2 regions of the Pseudoalteromonas sp. APC 3495 genome follow, and region 2 is predicted to be linked to the other one. Evidence: predicted binding sites of a transcription regulator. Region 2 holds the regulator's gene; the other holds the start of a gene.
The links. Region 2 encodes sigma-54, which starts transcription at its own class of promoters, with help from an activator protein. Its sites were predicted from a motif close to GTTGGCACGNNNNTNGNNT; they were not measured.
Positions count from the first base shown of each region.

Region 1: QL984_RS08905 (flagellar basal body rod protein FlgF) is a predicted target of sigma-54. The motif match lies at 4,265-4,283, and genes of this name have one in related genera.

Region 1 covers NZ_JASDDA010000017.1:8,539-20,931, forward strand. Annotated here, with positions in the region: gene QL984_RS08875 (chemotaxis protein) at 1-288, shown strand, start outside; gene QL984_RS08880 (protein-glutamate O-methyltransferase CheR) at 309-1,139, shown strand; gene flgB (flagellar basal body rod protein FlgB) at 1,269-1,679, shown strand; gene flgC (flagellar basal body rod protein FlgC) at 1,682-2,113, shown strand; gene QL984_RS08895 (flagellar hook assembly protein FlgD) at 2,127-2,804, shown strand; gene flgE (flagellar hook protein FlgE) at 2,863-4,185, shown strand; gene QL984_RS08905 (flagellar basal body rod protein FlgF) at 4,319-5,062, shown strand; gene flgG (flagellar basal-body rod protein FlgG) at 5,084-5,872, shown strand; gene flgH (flagellar basal body L-ring protein FlgH) at 5,887-6,570, shown strand; gene QL984_RS08920 (flagellar basal body P-ring protein FlgI) at 6,583-7,677, shown strand; gene flgJ (flagellar assembly peptidoglycan hydrolase FlgJ) at 7,814-8,809, shown strand; gene flgK (flagellar hook-associated protein FlgK) at 8,811-10,817, shown strand; gene flgL (flagellar hook-associated protein FlgL) at 10,820-12,079, shown strand; gene QL984_RS08940 (flagellin) at 12,355-12,393, shown strand, end outside.
Region 2 covers NZ_JASDDA010000009.1:29,801-42,193, forward strand. Annotated here, with positions in the region: gene QL984_RS05540 (calcium/sodium antiporter) at 223-1,191, shown strand; gene QL984_RS05545 (KpsF/GutQ family sugar-phosphate isomerase) at 1,195-2,166, shown strand; gene kdsC (3-deoxy-manno-octulosonate-8-phosphatase KdsC) at 2,167-2,718, shown strand; gene lptC (LPS export ABC transporter periplasmic protein LptC) at 2,715-3,269, shown strand; gene lptA (lipopolysaccharide transport periplasmic protein LptA) at 3,259-3,798, shown strand; gene lptB (LPS export ABC transporter ATP-binding protein) at 3,795-4,520, shown strand; gene QL984_RS05570 (RNA polymerase factor sigma-54) at 4,902-6,401, shown strand; gene hpf (ribosome hibernation promoting factor) at 6,428-6,715, shown strand; gene ptsN (PTS IIA-like nitrogen regulatory protein PtsN) at 6,720-7,172, shown strand; gene rapZ (RNase adapter RapZ) at 7,192-8,034, shown strand; gene QL984_RS05590 (HPr family phosphocarrier protein) at 8,059-8,331, shown strand; gene mgtE (magnesium transporter) at 8,471-9,829, shown strand; gene QL984_RS05600 (YgiQ family radical SAM protein) at 9,907-12,090, opposite strand; gene QL984_RS05605 (SRPBCC family protein) at 12,380-12,393, shown strand, end outside.

The sequences.
Region 1 (12,393 bases), on a different contig from region 2:
TTAATAAGATTAAAAGAAATTGCAGAGCTCGATTGCGTAAATGATATTACAGAGCGAGTAGGGCTACTCATTTCTGATGTAGAAATGCCAGAAATGGATGGTTACACGCTGACTGCAGAAATCAAAGCTAATCCTAAACTTGCGCCACTACATGTGATTTTACACACATCATTGAGTGGTGTTTTCAATCAAGCGATGATTGAAAAAGTAGGAGCAGATGATTTTATTGCAAAATTTAACCCAGACGAGCTTGCAACAGCCGTTAATAAATGGGTTCATCGTGATTAATAAACATAGGTGTTATTGATTTGACTAATAAAGATTTGCAGCAAAACGAATACGATCAATTTCGCTTATTTTTAGAACAACAGTGCGGTATTGTTTTAGGTGAAAATAAGCAGTATTTGGTAAAGAGCCGTTTGGCACCATTAATGTCTCGATTTAATGTTGAATCGTTGTCTGAATTGGTAAGTAAAACTCTCGGTGTGCATGAGCGCCAGTTGCGCGCTGCCGTTGTTGATGCCATGACAACCAATGAGACATTGTGGTTTAGAGATCAGTATCCGTTTGAGTTACTTAAAACCAGATTATTCCCTGAGTTTAAAACGTTAAATAGGCCATTAAAAATATGGTCTGCGGCGAGCTCATCAGGACAAGAACCCTACTCAATAGCGATGTCGGTTGCTGAGTTTCAATCCAGCAGCCCTGGTGTTTTAAAAATGGGTGCACAAATAATTGGTACAGATATATCAAATACCATGCTTGATATGTGTAAACATGCTGAATATGATGCATTGGCATTGGCTCGTGGACTCTCTGCTGAACGCCGTAAAAAGTTTTTTAAAGACAGCGGCAATGGTATGGCACAAGTGGTTGATTCATTGAAAAAGCAAGTGAGCTTTAGGCATTTAAATTTGCTCGATTCGTACGCTTTAATGGGTAAGTTCGATATTATATTTTGCCGTAATGTTTTAATTTACTTTTCACCTGAGGTGAAAGCCAAAATAATTGCACAATTCTCTCAAGCACTTAACCCTAAGGGGTATTTATTTTTAGGTGCGTCGGAGTCTATGTCTGGTTTAAGTACTGACTTTGATATGGTGCGTTGTAACCCTGGTATCATTTATCAAAAGAAATGACCTTCATTAATATATTATCCCTCCTCTAAACGACGCCTATTGCGTCGTTTTTTGTTTTTATCATCACTATTTTCACTGCTGGCTCATTTATTGCTTTATCTGTACTGAGTCAATTTTTTGGAGGTAGTTATGGCTATCAGTTTTGATAAAGCATTAGGCGTGCATCCGCATGCGATGTTGATCCGTTCGCAAAGAGCAGAAATGCTCGCTACTAATATCGCAAATGCTGATACGCCCGGCTATAAAGCAAAAGATATCGACTTTGCCTCAGCATTAAAAACGGCAAAGTCCAACCAACTAAGCGGCAATACCATGGTAAGAACCAATGAAAAACACATTGCCGGTGGTACCCGTAGTGTAGGTAGTAATGAACTATTTCGTACGCCAAATCAAACAGATACAGGTGATGGCAACTCTGTTGATATACAAGTGGAACGGAACTTGTATACACAGAATGCTATGGAGTATCAGGCCAGTGTCCAGTTTCTTAATGGTAAATTTAAAGGCCTGAAAAAAGCCCTCGGTAGTCAAGGAGCCTAATTATGAGTTTATATAATGTGTTTGATATTGCTGGTTCTGGTATGAGCGCGCAAAACGTGCGATTAAATACCACGGCAAGTAATATCTCTAATGCCAATACAATTAGCTCTTCACAAAATGAGACGTACCGAGCGCGACAACCTGTATTTGCTGCGGAGCTAACAAAAGCGTCAGCGTCAGCAAGCAACCCACAGGGCTCTGCCGTTGGTGTAAAAGTGTTAGGAGTGGTTGAAAGTAATAAACCACTACAAATCGAATATAACCCAAATCACCCGAGTGCGGATGAAAATGGATATATTTACAAACCCAACGTGAATGTTGTTGAGGAGATGGCAAATATGATTTCTGCTTCTCGCTCTTATCAGACAAATGTTCAAGTTGCTGATGCAGCTAAGCAAATGTTAAGTAAAACACTGCTGTTAGGTCAGCGGTAACTGAGGGTAGCTCATGAGTAACGATATTAGTACTTCTTCATCCTACATGGACTCTTTACGTTGGCAAGATAAGCAAGTGCCAAAAAAAGAAGAGAGTGATGCGTTAACCCAAGAAGATTTCTTTTCGTTGTTAACACAGCAGTTGTCATATCAAGATCCCAGCAAACCAGCTGATAACGATCAGATGATTGCACAAATGACAAACTTTACTATGGCTGAAGGGATCTCAAATTTAAACTCTAACTTTGAGTCTTTAGCTGCGTCGATGACATCAAATTCAGCATTGCAAGCATCAACACTGGTTGGTAAGCAAGCGCTGCTGGAGTCTGACACACTTGAGCTTAATGAGTCGGGTGAGGTAAAGGGAGCGATTGTTGCTGAAAAGCCGGTAGACAATTTAACGCTTCGTATTGAAGATGCATCAGGGCAATTAGTTAAAACTATTGATTTAGGCACGCAGCCTGCAGGTGCGGTTCGCTTTGCATGGGATGGTAAAAACGAAGCGGGTGAACGACTTCCTCCTGGTGAATACAATGTTAAAGCTGAAGGCAGTACGGATGGCGAATTCTCTAGCTTACCAATTGCCTCATTCAAAAATATTGAGAGTGTTAATATTAATGGCTCAAGCGGCATTATTATTAATACCAAAGAAGGTGCGGTTAGGCTGACTGATGTCGCAGAAATCGCGTAATAGATTTTATGTATTTTTTAGCCAATAGGCTAAATATTTTTTAGGTTAGAGGTTAATTATGAGCTTCAATATTGCATTAACAGGCCTTGCTGCCGCACAAAAAGATTTAGATGTTACCGCCAATAATATTGCCAACGTAAATACCACGGGCTTTAAAGAGTCTCGCGCTGAATTTGCTGATGTATACGCATCATCAGTATTTAGCGCCGGTAAAACGAAAAATGGTGATGGTGTACAAACCACTATGGTTGCCCAGCAGTTTCATCAGGGCTCGCTGCAGTTTACTAATAATTCACTGGATTTAGCGATCACAGGTGAGGGGTATTTTGCTACCAGTCAAGACTTAGGCGCACAAGACTTTACCTACACGCGTGCGGGTGCATTTAAGCTTAATAAAGATAACTTTGTTGTAGATGCTAAAGGTAATTTTTTACAAAGCTTCCCAGTTGATGAAGTTAGTGGTGATACGACCTCTGTAAGTCTTAGTACTTCATCTGCTTTACAAATACCAGATTCTTCGGGCTCTCCGCGCTCTACTTCAAACGTTTATACATCATTTAACGTCGATTCTCGAGAAGATGTAATAGCTGTCCCTTTTGATGCAACAGACAGTACTACTTATAACTCTTCGACATCGACCACAATGTATGACTCACTTGGTGAGCCACATGTTCTACAATTCTTTTTTGTAAAAACAGCGCCTAATGAATGGCAAGTACATGGTACGCTTGATAAAACTCCCTTTGATGCAACTGGTGCCGCGACAGCAACACCAAGCCCGCTAAGTACCTTTGGGTTTGATGCTAGCGGTTTGCCTGCAACGACTAATGGTGCTCCAAATGTTGGTCCAACCTTTACTGATGTTAATTTAACCGGAACTAATTTATCGGGTATTTTATCTAATGGCGCCCAATTTGATGATATTGCGATTAATTGGCGCGATGAGGCCGGTACTGCAAATAGAACGCCTACTCAATATGCGAGTCGCTTTGAGGTGAAAGCACTAGAGCAAGATGGTGCGACAGTAGGTCGCTTAGCGGGTATTGATATTGGTACAGATGGAAAAGTTGTTGCATCTTACAGTAATGGTGATTCAACTTACTTAGGTCAAGTTGCCATGGTGCGCTTTTCAAACTCACAAGGTTTGCAGCAAGTAGGTGACACTTCATGGAAAAAAAGTTTGACCTCGGGGGAACCAATTGCGGGTGAGCCAGGTTCAGGCACACTAGGCAACATTAATTCGTCAGCTCTTGAGCAGTCTAACGTAAACTTAACCAATGAGCTGGTTGATTTGATTAGTGCGCAGCGTAACTTCCAAGCAAACTCTCGTGCGCTTGAGGTTAACTCAACTATTCAACAGAACATCCTTCAGATCAGATAATCATATTTTGATTTACTAAGGCTGCTTAGTGCAGCCTTTTTTATTCCTCTCCTAAAATCTTATTCACACTTAAATTTAATTTGGCACTTATATTGCATTTACTCATACATAGATTTCTTAATGAGTCGATGTTATGGATAAAATGGTCTACATAGCGGCATCTGGCGCTAAACAAAGCATGCAAGGGCTTGCTCTTAAAGCCAATAATTTGGCAAATGCGAATACCACTGGGTTTAAATCTGATTTTGCGCAAGCACGGTCAATGCAGGCTTTCGGTGAAGGTTTGCCGACTCGTGTTTTTGCTATGCAGGAGCGCCCAGGATCAAACATGACATCGGGCGGTGTTGTCGAAACAGGTCGCAGCCTTGATATTGCTATGAGTGATAACGCATGGCTGAGTGTTCAGGATGCCTCTGGTAATGAAGCCTATACAAAAGTGGGTTCGTTAAATATAACGGCTGAAGGAATGTTGACTACCAGCGACGGTCGTCAAGTTATTGGCGAAGGTGGGCCAGTCATATTACCTGTACCGATTGAAAAAATTGAATTTAGCAAAGATGGCACTATTCAAGTTCGCCCTCAAGGTGCACCGGCTAACTTTTTAGAAGAAGTTGATCGGCTAAAAGTAGTTGATGCAAACAACGCTACACTCGAGAAGGGTAACGATGGCTTATTTAGAGCTAAACCAGGCCAAATAGTTGAAACATCAGCCAATGTACAAGTATTAGGCGGCACATTAGAAAAATCGAATGTAAATCCTGTGCATGAAATGGTCGATATGATCAGTCATCAACGCCAATTTGAATTACAAGTAAAACTGATGAAAACAGCTGAAGAGATTGACGAACGTCAAGAACAGCTGATGCGCATCGTTTAACTATAACGTGAGGATATTATTATGAATCCAGCATTATGGATAAGTAAAACAGGGCTTGACGCTCAACAAACAGATATATCGGTTATATCAAATAACTTAGCGAATGCCAGTACAGTGGGTTACAAAAAAAGCCGCGCTATTTTTGAAGACTTACTCTACCAAAATATTAATCAACCAGGCGGTCGCTCATCGCAAGACACCGAAATGCCGTCAGGCTTAATGTTGGGCGCGGGTACGAAAGTGGTCGCTAATCAGAAAAACTTTTCCCAAGGTAACATGCTCACCACTGAAAATTCATTAGATTGGATGATTTCTGGTCCTGGATTTTTTGAGGTTTTACAGCCTGATGGCAATATTGCCTATTCGCGTAACGGTCAGTTTACCACCGACGGTGAGGGGCGAGTTGTAACTTCGGGTGCCGGTTACGTTGTTCAGCCTGAAATGAATGTGCCTGATGATGCACAGTCAATCACCGTATCTCAAGATGGTGAAGTGTCAGTTCGCATTAAAGGTCAAGCCGAAAACGTGGTTATTGGTCAAATTACTATTAGTGATTTTATCAATCCGTCGGGCCTTGAGCCTATAGGGCAAAACCTTTATACCGAAACTGCAGTAAGTGGTGCACCTGTTCAAGGTAACCCGGGGGTTGAGGGCTTAGGTACAATTATTCAAGGTTCACTTGAAACATCAAATGTAAATGTGACCGAAGAGTTGGTTAATTTGATTGAAACTCAGCGAGTTTACGAAATGAACTCAAAGGTAATTTCAGCGGTTGATGAAATGATGAGCTACATCAATCAACAATTATAGTCTTGGGGGATTGTATGCGTAATATCATGTTATTTGCAGTAGGGACTTTACTGTTAAGCGGTTGTGTATCTACACAAAATAATGAAGTAGTGCAGGACGATCCCTACTATGCACCTATGTATCCTGAGCCTAATATGGAGCCAGTGGTAGCAACTGGCTCTTTATTCAGTACTCAGTTATCGAATGACTTATATGCCGATAAGAAAGCACTTAGAACAGGCGATATCATTACGGTTAAATTGCAAGAGTCAACCCAAGCCACAAAAGCGGCTAAAACAGAAACAGATAAACAAACAGATGCTAGCCTCGATCCTGTTATTGGTTTAGGTGGTTTACCGGTTAATATTGGTGGCGATAGTATTCAATTTGGGGTTGGTAGTGATGCGTCGTTTAAAGGTGACTCAAAATCAAATCAATCAAACAGCCTAGTTGGCGATATTTCGGTTAACGTGATGCGAGTATTACCAAATGGTAATTTAGTGATTCGCGGTGAAAAATGGCTAACGCTAAATACCGGTGAAGAATTTATTCGCTTAGAGGGGTTAGTGCGTCCGCAAGATGTCAATGCCGATAATACTGTTGAGTCTAATCGAATTGCGAATGCACGTATTCAGTATTCAGGTAAGGGTCAAACTCAAGAGGCACAAAGCCCGGGTTGGTTAACGCGTTTCTTTAGTAGCTCATTGTTTCCTTTTTAGAGGACATTCGACATGAATGGTTTTAAAGTTTTTTGTTTTATGGTGCTACTAGGCTGGCAATTTACTGCCAGTGCTGAGCGAATTAAAGATGTGTCTATGGTCGAAGGGGTGCGCTCAAACCAATTAGTGGGCTATGGATTGGTTGTTGGTTTACCGGGTACCGGTGAGCAAAGCCGTTTTACCGAACAAAGTTTTAAAGGCATGCTCAATAGTTTTGGTATTACGTTACCTTCTAGTTTAAAGCCAAAAATTAAAAATGTTGCAGCGGTTGCTGTTCATGCTGAACTCCCTCCATTTAGAAAGCCAGGGCAAACCATAGATATAACCGTGTCATCAATTGGCAGTGCAGGCAGCCTGCGCGGTGGTACATTATTACAAACATTCCTAAAAGGGGTTGATGGTAATGTTTACGCCATCGCTCAAGGCAGTTTAATTGTAGGTGGCTTAGGCGCTGAAGGCCTTGATGGTAGTCGCGTTGTGATTAATACGCCAACGGTAGGACGCGTACCAAATGGTGCCACGGTTGAACGTGCTGTTAAAAGCCCATTTATGCAAAACGACTATATTACCTTTAATTTAAACCGCCCTGATTTTACTACTGCTAAACGTTTAGAGAAAACCATAAATGATTTAATCGGCCCAAATAGCGCTCAAGCACTCGATGCAGCTTCTATTCGCGTTATTGCACCTCGTGATGCCTCGCAACGTGTATCGTATTTATCAACTCTTGAAAACTTAGAGTTTAAGCCTGCGGATACTTCGGCAAAAATAATTGTTAACTCACGTACCGGCACTATAGTTATTGGAAAAAATGTAAAATTACAACCTGCGGCAATTACACATGGTGGCCTTACTGTGACCATTGCTGAGCAACAAAATGTGGCGCAGCCAAATCCTCTAGCTGAGGGGGAAACAGTGGTTACCCAACAAAGTATTATTGACGTTAATCAAGATGATTCACGTGCTTTTGTATTTGACCCAGGTGTAAGCCTTGATGATTTAGTTCGTGCTATTAATGAAGTTGGCGCTGCCCCTGGCGATTTAATGGCGATTCTTGAAGCACTTAAAGAAGCCGGTGCAATTAACGGTCAGCTTGTTGTAATTTAGTTTTATAAGATTCTAGACCCTAAGCCCTAGGGTCTTTAACCCTTAACCTTTCATCCTTAACCTTTCATCGCTACTCTTCTTTTGGCTCAATTATTGCATTTAACTAGGTATTATTAATTATTGTGTCAAAAAGCTGATGGAAACAAATCATCTAGATAAGCAAAACTTTTTTGATTTAGGCAACTTAGACTCTTTGCGTCGAGATGCTTTAAACAGCGGTGATGCATCAACCGATGCATCTAAAGCGGCGTTAAAAAAAGCGGCGGCACAATTTGAAGCTATCTTCACCCAAATGCTACTGAAAAGTATGCGTAAAGCCAATGAGGCTTTTGAAGACAAAGAAAGCCCATTTAATGCAAGTGGCGTGAAGTTTTTTGAAGAAATGCACGACCAACAGATGGCTACAGAGCTTTCATCAAATGGCTCTTTAGGTCTTGCAGATTTAATTGTGCAGCAACTATCGCCAGATGGAAAAAACTTTATGCCAGGCTCTGTTCTTCGTACAACGTCAGATTTCTTTAGTGACCAACGTGCGGGTAGCACCTTACCTCATCAAGAAAACCAAAAGGTCACTGAAAAAGTGCCGCTCGTTGATTCAACTGAAAAAAGCGAACAAAACATAGCGTCTGGCACATTTGAAAATGCTGAGGAATTTGTAAGCACCGTATGGGAACACGCAAAAACAGCGGCTAAGAAAATTGGTTTAAATCCGGCGGTTATGGTTGCGCAAGCAGCATTAGAGACTGGTTGGGGTAAACATATTATCAGTAAAGGTGATGGCAATAGCTCAAATAATTTATTCAATATAAAGTCAGATAAAAGTTGGCAGGGCGAAAAAGCCAGTAAGGTCACTTTAGAGTTTGAGCAAGGCGCTGCAGTTAAAAAGCAAGCAAGCTTTAGAGCGTATGACTCAATAAAAGATAGCGTGAATGATTTTGTGGATTTTTTAACACAGAACCCTCGCTATCAAGATGCATTAAACAATACAGCAAAGCCGCACAAATTTTTAGACTCTTTACAGCAAGCCGGTTATGCAACCGACCCTAACTATGCAGACAAAATAAAAAGAGTGCTTAACAGTAACGAGTTAAAGAATATCGCCACAAGCGTTATCCGCCAAGGAGTAGAGTAACATGTCGTTTAATTTATTAAATATTGCTAATTCAGGAATAAGAGCAAACTCTGAGTTATTGCAAACGACAAGTAAAAACATCGCAAACGTTAATACTGAAGGGTATGTACGAGAGCGCACTGAATTTACTACCATGATTGATAATCAGGTGAGCCGCGGTCAAACGTACCGGTTATTAAATGAGTTTGCACAAAAGCAATTAAACCGAGATACCTCAAATAAAAGCTTTTTTGATCAATTTGTTAGCGAGGCGAGTCGGGTTGATCAAATTTTTTCAGAAAAATCAAACAGCTTATCAACTAGTATCAACTCGATGTTTAACAACGTACAAGAAGCACTTAACCAACCTTCATCTACGGTTGCTCGTTCATTAGTGATGAGTGATGCGCAAAATCTGATTGATCAAATGGACCGGCTTGCAGGTATTGTTTCAGAGCAAAAAGCAGTGGTTAATGAGCAATTAGAAATATTTTCTGAAGAGGCGAATACGTTAATCGAAAGTATTAGTTCGTTAAATCAAGAAATTGCGGGTGTTCATGGCACTAAAAACGAAGCAGATGCTAGCTCAGCTTACAATGAGCGTGATAAAGCAATACGTGATTTATCAAAACTAATTGATATAGAAACACTCGATGGCCCTAATGGTGAAAAACAAGTATTTATGGGCACAGGTGAAGCGGTTGTTATGCAAAATGGTTCATTTAACTTGTTTTCGATTAGTGGCGATCCCGATGCTAATTTTAAAGAGTTACGCTTAGATGTAAATGGTGGCCAAGCCGTTCCACTAGAAATAGATCCCACTAAACTCAAAGGTAAAATTGGTGGCTTATTGGCATTTAGAGACGATATTTTGGTGCCTGCACAAAATCAAATAGGTCAGATGGGCATTGCGCTTGCTGATTCGTTTAATCAGCAAAACCGTTTAGGAATGGATGCAAACGGTGAGCTTGGAGGCGATATTTTTGATATCCCAACGGTCAGTGCTTTTGTTTATCAAGCAAATACCGGAACAGCTAATATGTCAGCAACCGTTGAAGCTGGTAAAGGCAGTGAACTACCAGCGAGTGATTTTGTGATCACCTATACGGGGAACCCTAACGAAGTAAGTATTCAGCCAATAGATAATAAAGGCGAGCCTTTAGGCAGTGCATCGTTAGCTGTTATTCCACCGAGTGGCATTATTGACTCTGCGGCAATCACCAGCGGGGAGTCGTTTGGTTTAGAGCTAAACGTAACCGGAGCCGGTAATGCCGGTGATCAATTTCAGATAAAACTTAATAGTGGCGCGGCTGGCAATATATCGCTGACAACAGGTCGAGGAGAAGACATTGCATTGGCCTCTCCAATTAGAACAGCAGACGGGCTTGATAATACAGGCACTGGGACTATTTCACCGGGTGATGTGAGCGATGTAACTACCGGCAGTTTTACAAACCCTTTAGGCTTAGCAAATGGTCCTATTAACATTGTTAAAACTGCTAATGCTAACGAATATCAACTTACTGATGGTAATGGTACAACCACGTTTACGGTTACACCGCCTGCTAACAATATTTTGGCGCAAGCGGGGCCTCCTTATGATGGCTATGGTTTTGACTTTAATATTGAAGGGGTACCGGCTACAGGTGATACCTTTAATTTAGAATTTAATGAAGGCGGTTTTGATGATAACCGTAATGGTCAAAAACTCGCTGACTTACAAAATAGCGATTTAGTACGTCAAAATGTGGTAGCAAGTGCCTCAGCCGATAATCATAAAACCTTGAACCAGGCCTATGCTGGATTAGTAACCGATGTTGGTGTAGTAACCAGTCAAGCAAAAACCAACGGGGCGGCATTTGATGCTTTAGCACAGCAATCAGAAGCCTGGTATGAATCGTTATCCGGCGTAAATTTAGATGAAGAGGCAGCTAATTTGCTGCGTTTTCAGCAATCTTATGCTGCATCGGCTCAAGTACTGTCTGCAGCACGTTCTATTTTTGACACTTTACTGAGTGCGGCGAGGTAATTATGCGTTTATCAAATAATTTAATGTATCAAAATAACATTAATAAAATACTTGAGAATCAACAAAATGTAGCTGGTGCGCAGGAGCGCGTTACGACAGGTCAAAAATATTTGAGTACCTCAGAAAACCCTGCTGCTATTTCGCAGGGTATGTTGTACACCAATAAAATAGAAACTAATGAGCAGCTGACGAAGAATATTAACCAGCTAAAAGGGCGTTTAGAAACCGAAGAAAGTTTATTACAAGGTATGAACGACACTATTTTAGAAGCGCAAATGTTAACTATACGAGCGGGCAATGGTTCGTTAGATAAAGGTGATTTGGCTTCGGTTGCCAGTGAACTAAAAGAATTGCAAAAATCGCTGCTTAACTTAATGAATAGTCAATCTGAAGGGGGGAAATACCTTTTCTCTGGCTATCAAGACGATATTCAAACTTATACATTTAATAGCACTAATGGCAAATACGAATACCAAGGCGATCAAGGCCAGCACGAAGTAACTATTGCAAAAGGCGTTGAGATCAAATCAAGCGATAATGGCTTTAATGTATTTGAACGAGTTGATGCACGTCTTGATGTGGTATCGAATGGTGGAGCGCCATCAGGCGGTATTACCGCTGGAACTGTTTATGTTCAAAATCAAGGTGAGTTTGATCGTTTTCACAAAGATAATTATAACTCAGACCCAGATCCGCTTATTTCTCCAACGATCAATACCTACAACGTTAATGTGATCCCTGGTGCGACCCCTTCATCGCCTGATCAGTATGAGATATTACGTGATGGTAATCCTCTTGTACCACCTGTGACTGGTGAAGTAACTGATGAGCCGATTGAATTTGCCGGTATGGAAATTCAACTTGAAGGTGTAGCACCGGGGCAGCTTGATTTTACCCTTGAGAAACCAAGCAAAGAAAATGTATTGAATACACTAGAAGATTTGATCATTAGCCTAAATGACGAACAACTTGATGAAGCGCAAATTAACCAAGCATTATCGGATGGTTTAATTCAGCTTAAAAATGCTAGTGAACAGATTGTATTTACACAAGCTGGTTTAGGTGGACGGATGAATGTGGTTGAGCGTGTGACCGATTCAAACAGTGCACTGGATATTAATAATCAAGAAAATAGATCCAGCCTGATTGAGATTGATGCCGCTGAAGCCATCAGCGATCTTACTAAACATGAGTCTGGTTTACAGGCTTCACAAGCGACTTTTGGTCGCTTGGCTAAACTTTCATTATTCGATTATTTATAAATACTATCCAAGGCAGGTTATTACTTTACGAGAAAAGTAGGTAATAACTTGCCTTAACGAAGCGGCAAAAAACTGTCACCCCCTTTTTATCTTCTGTCAAAAAATCGCTAACTTCTAATTTAAAGCCGCAATAAGTGTTATTTAGTTGTTTTAAAACATAAGGTTAATCTTTTTTTACTAGTTGGCACAACTAATGCATTTAGCTAGTTATAGAAAGTGTGGTTTTTGCTTAAATATTTTGAACCACATTCTGATTGAAACTAGGAGATGGTAAAATGGCTTTAAGCGTAAATACAAATGTTGCATCACTTAAT
Region 2 (12,393 bases):
TATGGAAAAAACAATTCGTAAGATTTTGTAATAGTGTCGCAAAAACAGTTATAAGATTGATTCAAGCAGCCTTAACTTTGGCTTAAAATTTCATATAAAAAGCGCCAAAGAATACTTAAAATAACCGTCTAATGTATTACACCTTATTCTTTTATTTATACTTTTATGGTGGCTTTTGTTACTATTCGCGCTATCTGAATTTACATTAATTGGCTTATCACAATGGTTACCTCGTTTGTCATTTTAATTCTTGGTTTTGCGGCTCTCGTATGGAGTGCAGACAGGTTTGTTTATGGTGCAGCAGCACTGGCTAAAAACTTTGGCGTGCCAACGCTAATTGTAGGTTTAACCGTGGTAGCTATGGGCTCTTCAGCGCCTGAAATGATGGTATCGGCTTCAGCAGCTTTGGCAAATAAAACCGATACTGCCGTGGGTAATGCAGTTGGTTCAAACATCACTAACATCTTATTAGTTTTAGGTATTACCGCCCTTTTAAGACCCTTATCAGTATCTTCAAGTACGTTAAAACGTGAAATTCCACTGGTACTGCTGGTCTCCATTGCAACTTGGTATATTTTTTCAGATAACTATTTTTCATTTTTTGAAGGTGCAGCCTTATTATTTGGCTTTGTTGTTTTTATTGGCGGACTTATTTTTGTCTCACTGCGAGCTAAAAACCAAGACGATCCGTTTGTGAGCGAAGCCTGTGACGAAGTACCTGACAATGTACCAACCAAAAAAGCTGTTTTTTGGCTGGTAGTGGGTATGATTTTACTGCCGGTTAGTTCACACTTTTTAGTTGGCTCAGCCGTTGATATCGCAAAATATTTTGGCTTAAGTGACTTGGTGATTGGTTTGACCATTATTGCTATAGGCACCAGCTTACCTGAACTTGCAGCTTCAATTGCAGGTGTACTTAAAAATGAAGATGACTTAGCGCTGGGTAACATAGTTGGTTCGAATATTTTTAATATTTTAGCGGTATTACCGCTGGCAGGATTAATTAATCCATCGGTTATTGACGCATCAGTAGCTAACCGTGATGTTATTATTATGATTGGCGCAACCTTGGCGCTAATTGCTATGTCATTGAACTTTAGAGGTCAAAGACGTATCAATAGAATAGAAGGTGGCTTGCTCATCGTCGCATTTATGATTTACCAAGGTTATATTTTTAGTCAAGTAGGATAGCCCATGGCAACGCTAAACTTTATTCAACAAGGGTTACGTGTTCTAGAGATTGAACGCCAAGCACTCAGCGATATTACACAATACGTTAATGAAAGCTTTAACCAAGCCTGTCAATTAATGTATGACTGCTCAGGTCGTATTATTGTTATTGGCATGGGTAAATCAGGCCATATTGGTAACAAAATAGCCGCCACTCTTGCCAGTACCGGCAGCCCCGCATTTTTTGTTCACCCGGGTGAAGCAAGCCATGGTGATTTAGGAATGATCACAGCAAATGACGTGGTTATCCTCATTTCAAACTCTGGTGAAACCAGCGAAGTACTTAATATTATTCCAGTATTAAAGCGCATTGGTGCCAAAATGATTGCCATGACAGGCAACCAAGGCTCAACCATGGCAACATTGGCAAATGTGCATGTGTGTATTAAAGTTGAACAAGAAGCCTGCTCATTGGGCTTAGCACCTACTGCAAGTACCACTGCCACACTCGCTATGGGTGATGCCATGGCGGTGGCATTATTAGAAGCACGCGGCTTTACTGCTGATGATTTTGCACTATCGCACCCTGGTGGTAGCTTAGGCAAGCGATTACTCTTAACTCTTAAAGATGTTATGCACAGTGGTGCTGATACGCCTATCATTAACGAGACGCAAACGATTAAAGATGCCTTAATTGAAATGTCGGCCAAAGGACTCGGCATGACCGCTATTGTTGATAGTGACCAGCAATTATCAGGCCTGTTTACCGATGGCGATTTACGCCGTATTTTAGAGCAACGTATTGACATTCATAGCACTGAAATTAATGTTGTGATGACCAAGTCGTGTACTACAGCCACCCAAGAGATGCTCGCGGCTGAAGCGTTAAATATTATGGAACAAAAACGTATTAATGGTTTAATTGTAATTAATGAGCATAATCAACCGATTGGCGCACTAAATATGCAAGACTTACTTAAAGCCGGAGTGCTATAAATGCAATTTGAAGATCTCTATCAACCGCTAAGTGATGATGCAAAGGCGCGCGCAAAAAAAGTAAAGCTATTAATTTGTGATATTGATGGTGTATTTTCTGATGGCCGTATTTACCTTGGAAACCAAGGTGAAGAACTCAAAGCATTTAACACCAAAGACGGATTTGGTATTAAAGCCCTGATTAACAGCGGTTTTGAAGTCGCCGTAATCACTGGGCGCCATTCTCATATAGTGCAGCAACGTATGAGCAGTTTAACCGTACAACATATATATCAAGGCCAAGAAGACAAGCTTATAGCCTATCAAGAATTAAAACAAAAATTAGCGCTTAGCGATGAGCAAATTGCTTATATAGGTGATGATGGCCCAGACATGCCAGTAATGGAGCAAGTCGGTTTTGCGGTTGCCGTAAACGATGCTCATCCACTTATTAAACGTTTATCACATTATGTAACCCAACTGCCCGGCGGTTTTGGGGCGGTAAGAGAGCTGACAGACTTACTTATGCTCGAAAATAACAAGCCACTAACTAGCCAAGGAACGAGTTCATGAATGTAGCGCGCATTATACTGAGCGTTTTATTCATAAGCTGTATGGTTTGGCTCTGGTATCCTTATTTTACTAAGGTTGATATTACTGCAAGCGAAGAAACACAAGTTATTGCTAAGCCTGATTATACCGCTATTGAGCTAAAACAAACGGCTTATAATGAACAAGGTAAAGTGAGCCATAAGGTAACTGCGGTAAAAATGGAGCTGTATCAACAACTCGGTTTTACCTTTTTTGAAAAGCCTATATTCACTTTATACAACGAGCAGCAAACATGGCGTATTAACGCCGATGAAGCCACCCTCTACGACGACCGTCAACTGGTGTTAGAGGGTAATGTAACCGCTCAAAACTTAGTAGATAACGCCATGATCGATACGATCACCGCCCAGACCATCAATGTTGATATAAAACTATTAACCATGCAATCACAGCAGCCTGTCGTTATTACAGGACCTAATTTAAAAATCACAGGTAAAGGCCTTGAGGCCGATTTAAAAACCGAGGTGATTAAACTTATTAACCATACGCGAACCCTATATTATGACCAATAACCTATTTAAAATTTTAATTGTTCCCTCACTATTAATTGCTTTTAACAGTAATGGCGCTGAACCTGCTGAAGCCCCCGCTGCTAATCAAATTTCAATTAGTGCAGATAAGCAAGAAGGTCAATTAAAAGAAAACGTAGGCATTTTTGAGAAAAATGTTGAAATTATTCATGGTAATCGCCGTATCACAGCTGACCGTTTAGAAGTGCATAAACGCGATGACCTAGGCGATAACAAACAGTTATTAATTGCCACAGGCAGCCCTGCATATTTTGAAGAAACACAAGCTGATGGCACCATAATGAGCGCCAGTGCTAATGAAGTGCGTTACGATGTGTCGCTGCGTTTTTTAACCTTAATCGGCGATGCAAGCATTGCTCAAGCAGGTCAAAAAATAACAGCTAAAAGTATCACTTACGATATCGAGCAGCAGTTAATTAGCGCAGAAAAAGACGAAAACTCAACAGACCGTGTACACACTATTTTAGTGCCTGTTGAAAATAAAAAAGAAGATGATAAAGGCCAACCATGAGCACATTAAAAGCAGAGCTATTAGCTAAAAGCTACAAAGGTCGTGAAGTTGTAAAAAACGTTGGCCTAGAGGTTGAAGCTGGCAGTATTGTGGGGTTACTTGGCCCTAATGGTGCAGGTAAAACCACCACTTTTTATATGATTGTAGGCCTTGTCCCTAGTGATAAAGGCAAAATATCAATTGATGATAAAGATATTACTTTATTACCGATGCACAGCCGAGCGCGTTTAGGGATTGGTTATCTACCGCAAGAGTCGTCTATTTTTAGAAAGCTGACTGTTTATCAAAACTTAATGGCTATCTTAGAAACACGTAAAGAATTAAACAAACAACAACGCGAAGATACCTTAAATAATTTACTTGATGAATTTAGCATTCAGCATATCCGCGACAGCCAAGGTATGGCCTTATCAGGTGGTGAACGTCGCCGCGTTGAAATTGCTCGCGCGTTAGCAGCAAACCCTAAATTTATCCTTTTAGACGAACCCTTTGCGGGGGTTGATCCTATCTCAGTATTAGATATTAAAAAGATTATAGAGCATCTTAAAAACCGTGGCATTGGCGTACTTATTACAGACCATAACGTGCGCGAAACACTTGATGTTTGTGAAAAAGCCTACATAGTTTCTCATGGGGAGTTAATTGCATCAGGCACTCCTGAATACGTATTAAACGATAAAACAGTACGCGATGTTTATTTGGGCGAGCAGTTCAAGCTCTAATATGTGTGTTATTCCACTAAGCATCTGCTAAGATTAATCATACTTAGGTCTGTTGACCTTTCAAGGTTGAATTTGCAGCAGTCTGTTTGGTATTTAGGCAAGGCAGAGCCTATGTGGTGTGGTATTCCCCATAAATAGGCGATAACGCAGCATCAATGCCAAACAGGCGCTGCCCTTCGGGTTCTGCCTAGGGACGATTTACTCTTTGTTGCCTACATGGATGTAGGTAAGGAGCGTGAGCAGGACGCGGAAGCTTTGCTCGGTTTTGACTTAGCCCACTAGGTTACAAACCTCGCGCCGCAATTAAACCGCCCCTAGTTTGAACAAATTTTAATCCGTAAAGGTCAACAGACCGTAATTTAAAAGGATTGTTAGAGATAAATGAGGCAATCATTACAGCTGCGCATGGGCCAGCAACTTACAATGACTCCACAGTTGCAACAAGCAATTCGCTTATTGCAACTCAGTACATTGGATCTCCAGCAAGAAATTCAAGAAGCGCTCGATAGCAACCCCTTGCTTGAAGTTGAAGAACACGATTACAGCGAAGACACTGCAGGTAAAAACGAACAAAAAGCCGATAACGATGACTTAACGCTAAGTGCCTCAGCTGACGATAAACCTAGCGAGGATGAGCAAGATAGCGGCGAAGCAATGACCAAAGACACCATTAGCGATGATATGGCTATGGATGTTACTTGGGATGAATATATGAGCGCTGCGCCTGCCTCTTCATCGGGCCCAATGCCAGAAGATGAATCTATTTATCAAGGCTCTTCGACTGAAACGCTGCATGAGTATTTAATGTGGCAACTTCAACTGACGCCGTTTAGTCCTACCGATGAAGCGATAGCTATTGCAATTGTAGAAGCTGTGGACGACTCAGGGATTCTAACCCTTAGCTGTGAAGAAATATTAGAAAGCTTTAACCAAGAAAACGACGGCGAAGATGAAGTTGAACTTGACGAAATAGAAGCGGTACTAAAGCGTATTCAACTATTTGATCCAGTGGGAATAGCCGCGCGTAGTTTACAAGAGTGCTTGTGTATTCAGCTAAATCAATTTGATAAAGACACACCTTTTTTAAACGAAACAAAAATGATCTTAACCGATCATATTGATTTACTTGCTGCACGTGACTATCGCACGTTGATGAAAAAAACAAAGCTTAAAGAAGATGAGCTTAAAGAAATCATGACGTTGATTCATACGCTCAGCCCAAAACCGGCAGACACTATTGTTAGAGAAGAGTCTGAATACGTTATTCCTGATGTGTCGGTTAAAAAAGTTAAAGGTCGTTGGGTAGTTGAATTAAACCCAGATAGCATGCCTAAGATCAGAGTAAATAGCCAATATGCAGCTATGTCGCGTACGGTTAAATCAAGTGGTGATAGCCAGTTTATTCGCTCGCACTTACAAGAGGCTAAATGGTTTATAAAAAGCTTAGAAAGTAGAAATGACACGCTACTTAAAGTAACCAACTGTATTGTGCAACAGCAACAGGCCTTTTTTGAACACGGTCCTGAGGCTATGAAGCCTATGGTGCTTAACGATGTGGCTGAAATGGTGGAAATGCACGAGTCGACTATATCGCGTGTTACTACGCAAAAATACATGCATACACCACGTGGCATTTTTGAGCTTAAATATTTCTTTTCAAGCCATGTAAGTACTGAAAATGGTGGCGAATGTTCATCAACAGCAATACGTGCATTAATTAAAAAATTAATCGCTGCAGAAAACTCAGCTAAACCATTGAGTGATAGTAAAATTGCAGATATATTGGCAGAGCAAGGAATTAAAGTAGCGAGGAGAACCATTGCAAAATATCGCGAATCTCTAGCTATTCCCCCGTCTAATCAACGTAAAAGTTTGATTTAAGGCGTACAACAAAGAGGAAAATGTTTATGCAACTGAATTTAACTGGTCGCCATGTAGATATTACCGACTCGCTTAGAGACTACGTAAATAGTAAATTTTCGAAGTTACAGAGGCACACTGATCACATAACGAATGTGCACGTTATTCTCGATGTAGAAAAACTAAACCAAAAAGCTGAAGCAACCGTTCATGTTAGTGGCGCTGAGATTTTTGCCTCTACTGAGCATCAAGATATGTATGCCGCTATAGACTCGCTCATTGACAAGCTAGATCGTCAAGTAATTAAACACAAAGAGAAACTTGCTCGACACTAACACTATGAAACTAAGCTCACTTATCTGTCAGGACTGCAGTAAAGCTGCGGTCCTTTTTAATAGTAAAAAAAGAATTTTAGAATTTATCAGTGAATTGGCTCACAATAAGCTGCCCTATTTAACACAACAAGATATTCTTAATGCATTAACTGCAAGAGAAAAGCTTGGAAGTACAGGCATTGGCCGAGGCATTGCTATTCCACATGGTCGCATGAGTGGAGCTCAAGAGCCCCTTGCTTTGATTTTAGTGAGCGAAACAGCTATTAATTTTGATGCGATTGATAACCGGCCGGTTGACATTTTTGTCGCGTTAATTGTTCCCGATGGCGATAATCAGCAGCATTTGAAAACGCTAGCCACGATTGCTGATAAGCTCAATGATAAAGAATTTTGTAAACAGTTACGCGCCGCCAAATCGGATAGCGAACTATATCAGGTTATCGTCAGTCAATCGTAGTAACAAAGAAAGGTGATAAATGGAATTAATAATTATAAGCGGTCGTTCAGGGTCAGGTAAATCTGTGGCGTTACGCGTTGTGGAAGACTTAGGTTATTATTGTGTAGACAATATTCCTCTTAATTTATTACCATCATTAGTGCGCAGTGTTTCCGACAGTTATAATAAAATTGCCGTGAGTGTTGATGTACGTAACCTACCTAAAGAGCAACAGCAGTTTAATGAAATCATTGAATATTTACCTGGTTTTACTAAACCAACGGTATTTTATTTAGACAGTGACGATCAAACATTAATAAAACGCTTTTCGGAAACGCGTCGTCTCCACCCTTTATCTATTGATTCTTTGCCGCTTGATTTAGCCATAAAAAAAGAAAAACAACTGCTTGATGTATTGATTAATCGTGCTGATTATATGATTGATACCACAGATTTAAGTGTGCATCAGCTTGCTGAATCTATTCGTGAAAAAATACTCGGAAAAAAAGATAAACAACTGATCATTACCTTTGAGTCATTTGGTTTTAAACACGGCATCCCTAAAGAAGCAGATTACGTATTCGATGCCCGTTTTTTACCAAACCCGCATTGGGAGCCTGAACTTAAGCCACTTACGGGGCTGGATCAACCAGTAAAAGACTACCTAGCAAGTCACAGCATAGTGCAAAAATTTACATGGCAAATTCAAACATTTGTGCAAACATGGCTGCCGCATTTAGAACGAAATAACCGCAGCTACTTAACCATTGCAATTGGCTGTACCGGTGGGCAACACCGCTCTGTTTATTTAGCGCAAACCATTGGTGAAAGCTTTGCAATGAGTCATCCTAATGTAAAAATTCGCCACCGAGAACAAGAATAAAATCAAAGCTTGCGAGAACATGTCATGCGGTTAGAAAATACATTTTTAATAAAAAACAAATTAGGATTACACGCTAGAGCGGCGACAGTATTAGCTCAGCTTTCTGTGCAATTTGATGCCACAATCACTTTATTTCAAGATGACAAACAAGCCGCTGGCGATAGCGTGCTGGCACTTATGTTACTCGAAAGCAGCCAAGGCAAAGAAGTTAAGGTGGTATGCGAAGGCCCCGACGCTGAGCCTGCACTTAGCGCAATAGGTGAACTCATCGACCAACGATTTAATGAGCAAGAATAAAAAAGTTCATTATTAACTCATCATCCTAAGCTTAGGTTAATAGTGGTTGAGTTAGTTTGCTCACATAAAGTAAGATAAACTAAAATTGAATAGCATTTATACCCTTCCAGCATGTAATACAATTTAATTAAGGACGCCAATGCCTGAAGCTTTAGAACAAGATATTCCACTACAACAACTAAAACAGGTGACTAAGTCACTAAATAGTGGTCAATTTGTTCAAGTTAGACGCATGCTGGCAAAAACGGCGCCTTGTGATACCGCACTTCTTTTAGAATCATCCCCGCATAAAATTCGCCGTATGCTCTGGCAGCTTGTTGATCCTGATGTACAAGGTGATGTGCTTGAAGAGCTGTCTGAAGATGTACGTTTGGGTATTATTGCGCAAATGGCACCCGAGCACATTGCTGCCGCAACCGAAGACATGGGCCATGATGACTTAGGGGAAGTACTACGTAGCCTACCTGACACCGTTTATAAAGATGTTGTTAGCGCTATGGATATTCAAGATAGAGAACGTGCAACGCAGGCTTTATCGTATCAAGAGCGCTCTGCTGGCGCATTGATGAATATAGATACCGTTACTATTCGCCCCGATGTGACTCTAGATGTGGTACTGCGTTATATTCGCTTACGCGGCGAATTACCTGAGGGTACAGATGACTTATATGTGGTTGATGAAAATAACTGCTTTTTAGGCGCCCTATCGCTGAGTACTTTATTAACTAATCCCCCTGAAAAAATTGTTCATGAGTTAATGGATGAAGACTGTGAGTCTATTCCTATTTCAATGGATGAGAGCGAAGTTGCACAATTGTTTGAGCGTCATAACTGGATATCGGCACCGGTTGTTGATGACAACGCACACTTGCTTGGGCGGATCACCATTGATGATATCGTTGATGTTATTCGTGAAGACGCTGAGCACAGTTTACTGGGTTTAGCGGGTTTAGATGATGAAGAAGATACCTTTGCACCTGTGTTGAAAAGCTCTAAAAAGCGCTCAATTTGGCTGGGTGTAAACTTACTAACTGCATTGCTGGCTGCAATTGTGGCGAGCTTTTTTGAAAACACCTTAGCTATATTACCAATTCTTGCTGTGCTCAATGGTATTGTCCCGTCAATGGGTGGGGTTGCAGGCAGCCAAACCTTAACTTTGGTTATTCGCGGTATCGCGGTGGGCCATATCAACCAAACTAACCAACGTTTTTTATTATTAAAAGAACTCGCTATCGGCGCGATTAACGGTATGGTTTGGTCTATCCTAATTGCCGGTGTCGTTGCGCTTTGGCAATGGGATTTCAAACTCGGTGGTGTTTTAGCGTTTGCTATGTTTATGAATTTAGTTGCAGCAGGTATTGCGGGTGCTAGTATCCCACTATTGCTTAAAAAAATGAAAATAGATCCAGCACTTGCAGGCAGTGTGGTACTAACCACGGTAACTGATATTGTTGGTATATTTGCCTTCTTAGGTACTGCGACTTGGTTATTGATTTAATCTTTTTATAAACAAAAACACCGCATCAATACGCGGTGTTTTTGTTTAAGCCGATAGTTACTTTACATAAGTTAAGGCTACTTAGCGCGTTGGCGATTACCACCTACCTTAGGTTTAGTGTTGGCTTTTTTAAACTGGCTAAAGCCAGTATGACGAGTCAGCGCAGGACGACCGCCCTTGTTACCTTTTCCGCCTTTGGTTTGTCTTTCATCTCGTCCTTCTTCAGGGACTAAACAGTTAGGTCCTTTACCAATAAGCTTGGCTTTGCCCATGTTACGCAGGGCTTCGCGGATCATTGGCCAACCGGCAGGATCGTGATAGCGTAAAATCGCTTTATGCAAACGACGTTGGCGCGCTCCCTTAGGCACAGGTACTTGCTCCGTATTATTTTTAATATTACGTAGCGAGTTCATTTCTGTGTGGTAAATGGTGGTTGCGTTGGCCATCGGTGATGGATAAAAATTTTGTACCTGATCAAGCTTAAAATCATTCGATTTCAACCATAAAGCCATGTTTACCATGTCTTCATCTTTAGTCCCCGGGTGAGCAGAAATAAAGTATGGAATTAAATACTGCTTTTTACCCGCTTCTTTTGAGTACTTATCAAATAACGCTTTAAATTCATCATAGGCGCCCATACCTGGTTTCATCATTTTTGATAATGGGCCATCTTCTGTGTGCTCAGGTGCTATTTTTAAATATCCACCAACATGATGGGTTACTAGCTCTTTAACGTAACGAGGATCACGTACTGCAAGGTCATAACGCACGCCCGAAGCAATTAAGATCTTTTTGATCCCTTTAACCTCACGCGCCTTTTTATATAAGTCGATAGTGGGTGTGTGATCGGTATCCATATGCTTACAAATATCAGGATACACACACGACAAGCGACGGCACGTACTCTCTGCTTTTTTGCTGGTACAACGCAGTTTGTACATATTTGCAGTTGGCCCACCTAAATCAGAAATAACCCCCGTAAAGCCCGGCACTTTATCTCTAATTTGTTCAATTTCTTCGATAATCGATTCTTGAGAACGGCTTTGTATTATGCGCCCCTCATGCTCGGTAATAGAACAAAACGAACAGCCGCCAAAACAGCCGCGCATAATATTTACCGACGTTTTAATCATATCGTAAGCAGGGATTTTATCATCGCCATAACTTGGATGTGGTATACGCTGGTAAGGTAAACCAAACACGTCATCCATTTCCTGAGTTTCAAGCGGATAAGCCGGCGGATTCACCCAAATAGAACGATCGCCATGACGCTGAAATAACGCCCTTGCACAACCTGGGTTGGTTTCTTGATGTAAAATACGTGATGCATGGGCATACAAAGGCTTATTAACGCTAACCTGCTCAAATGCCGGCAGTTTAACGTAAGTTTTTTCCCACGGCTTAGGACGAGCAGGCTGGATGGTAATTGGTTTTGCAGCTTCTGCTTGTAAATCGATGCCGGCTTGCTTAAATTCTGATTTAGCACAGCCCACATCATCCGCGCCATAAGGATTAGGAATAGGGTCTATTTTACCAATTTTATCAATGGCTGTTGAGTCACTGCCACGCCAACCAGGTAAAGGCTCTTTACGAATAACTGCCGTGCCTCTAACATCCTGTATGGTATCGATGGTTTCACCGGCAGCGATACGATGCGCTACTTCAACTAACGGGCGTTCGGCATTACCATAAATTAAAATATCGCCTTTAGCGTCAAATAATACGCTACGACGTACTTTTTCTTGCCAGTAATCATAATGAGCAATACGGCGCAGACTGGCTTCAATGCCCCCTAACACTAATGGCACATCTTTGTAGGCTTCACGACAGCGTTGTGAATAAATGATCACTGCGCGATCTGGGCGTTTACCGCCGACATTTCCTGGTGTGTATGCGTCATCATGGCGCATTCGTTTTTCAGCGGTGTAACGATTGATCATCGAGTCCATATTACCGGCTGTAATACCAAAAAATAAGTTAGGCTTACCCAATGCCATAAACGCATCTTTAGAGTTCCAATCTGGTTGAGCAATAATACCCACTCTAAAACCTTGCGCTTCTAGCACTCGGCCAATTACGGCCATCCCAAAACTAGGATGGTCTACATAAGCATCACCGCTAATAATAATAATATCGCAGCTATCCCAGCCAAGCGCGTCCATTTCTTCGCGTGTTGTTGGTAAAAATGGAGCTGTGCCATAACACTCAGCCCAATACTTGGGGTATGAGAATAAGGCGCGTTCAGCTTTTAATGTGCTCATAAAATTGGCCGTTCAATAACAAAAGGCGCGAATTATACCCTATCGACATCCCCGTTGATATAGCACAAAATGAAAGCGCTGATTAAAAATTGTTTACCTTTATTGCATTACTAAAACTAATAAATCATCTAAACTTATTACGGCTAATGTCTGCTTTTGGAATAATACAAGGTAGATAAAATAGATCAAAAGCAACCGTGACTTCGTTAAACTATTAAATAATTAATAATTGATAGACGCTGTAAATTAAAATAGATGAGGAATACCTATTAAACTACTTAAAAAAATAATGCAGTTTTCAAT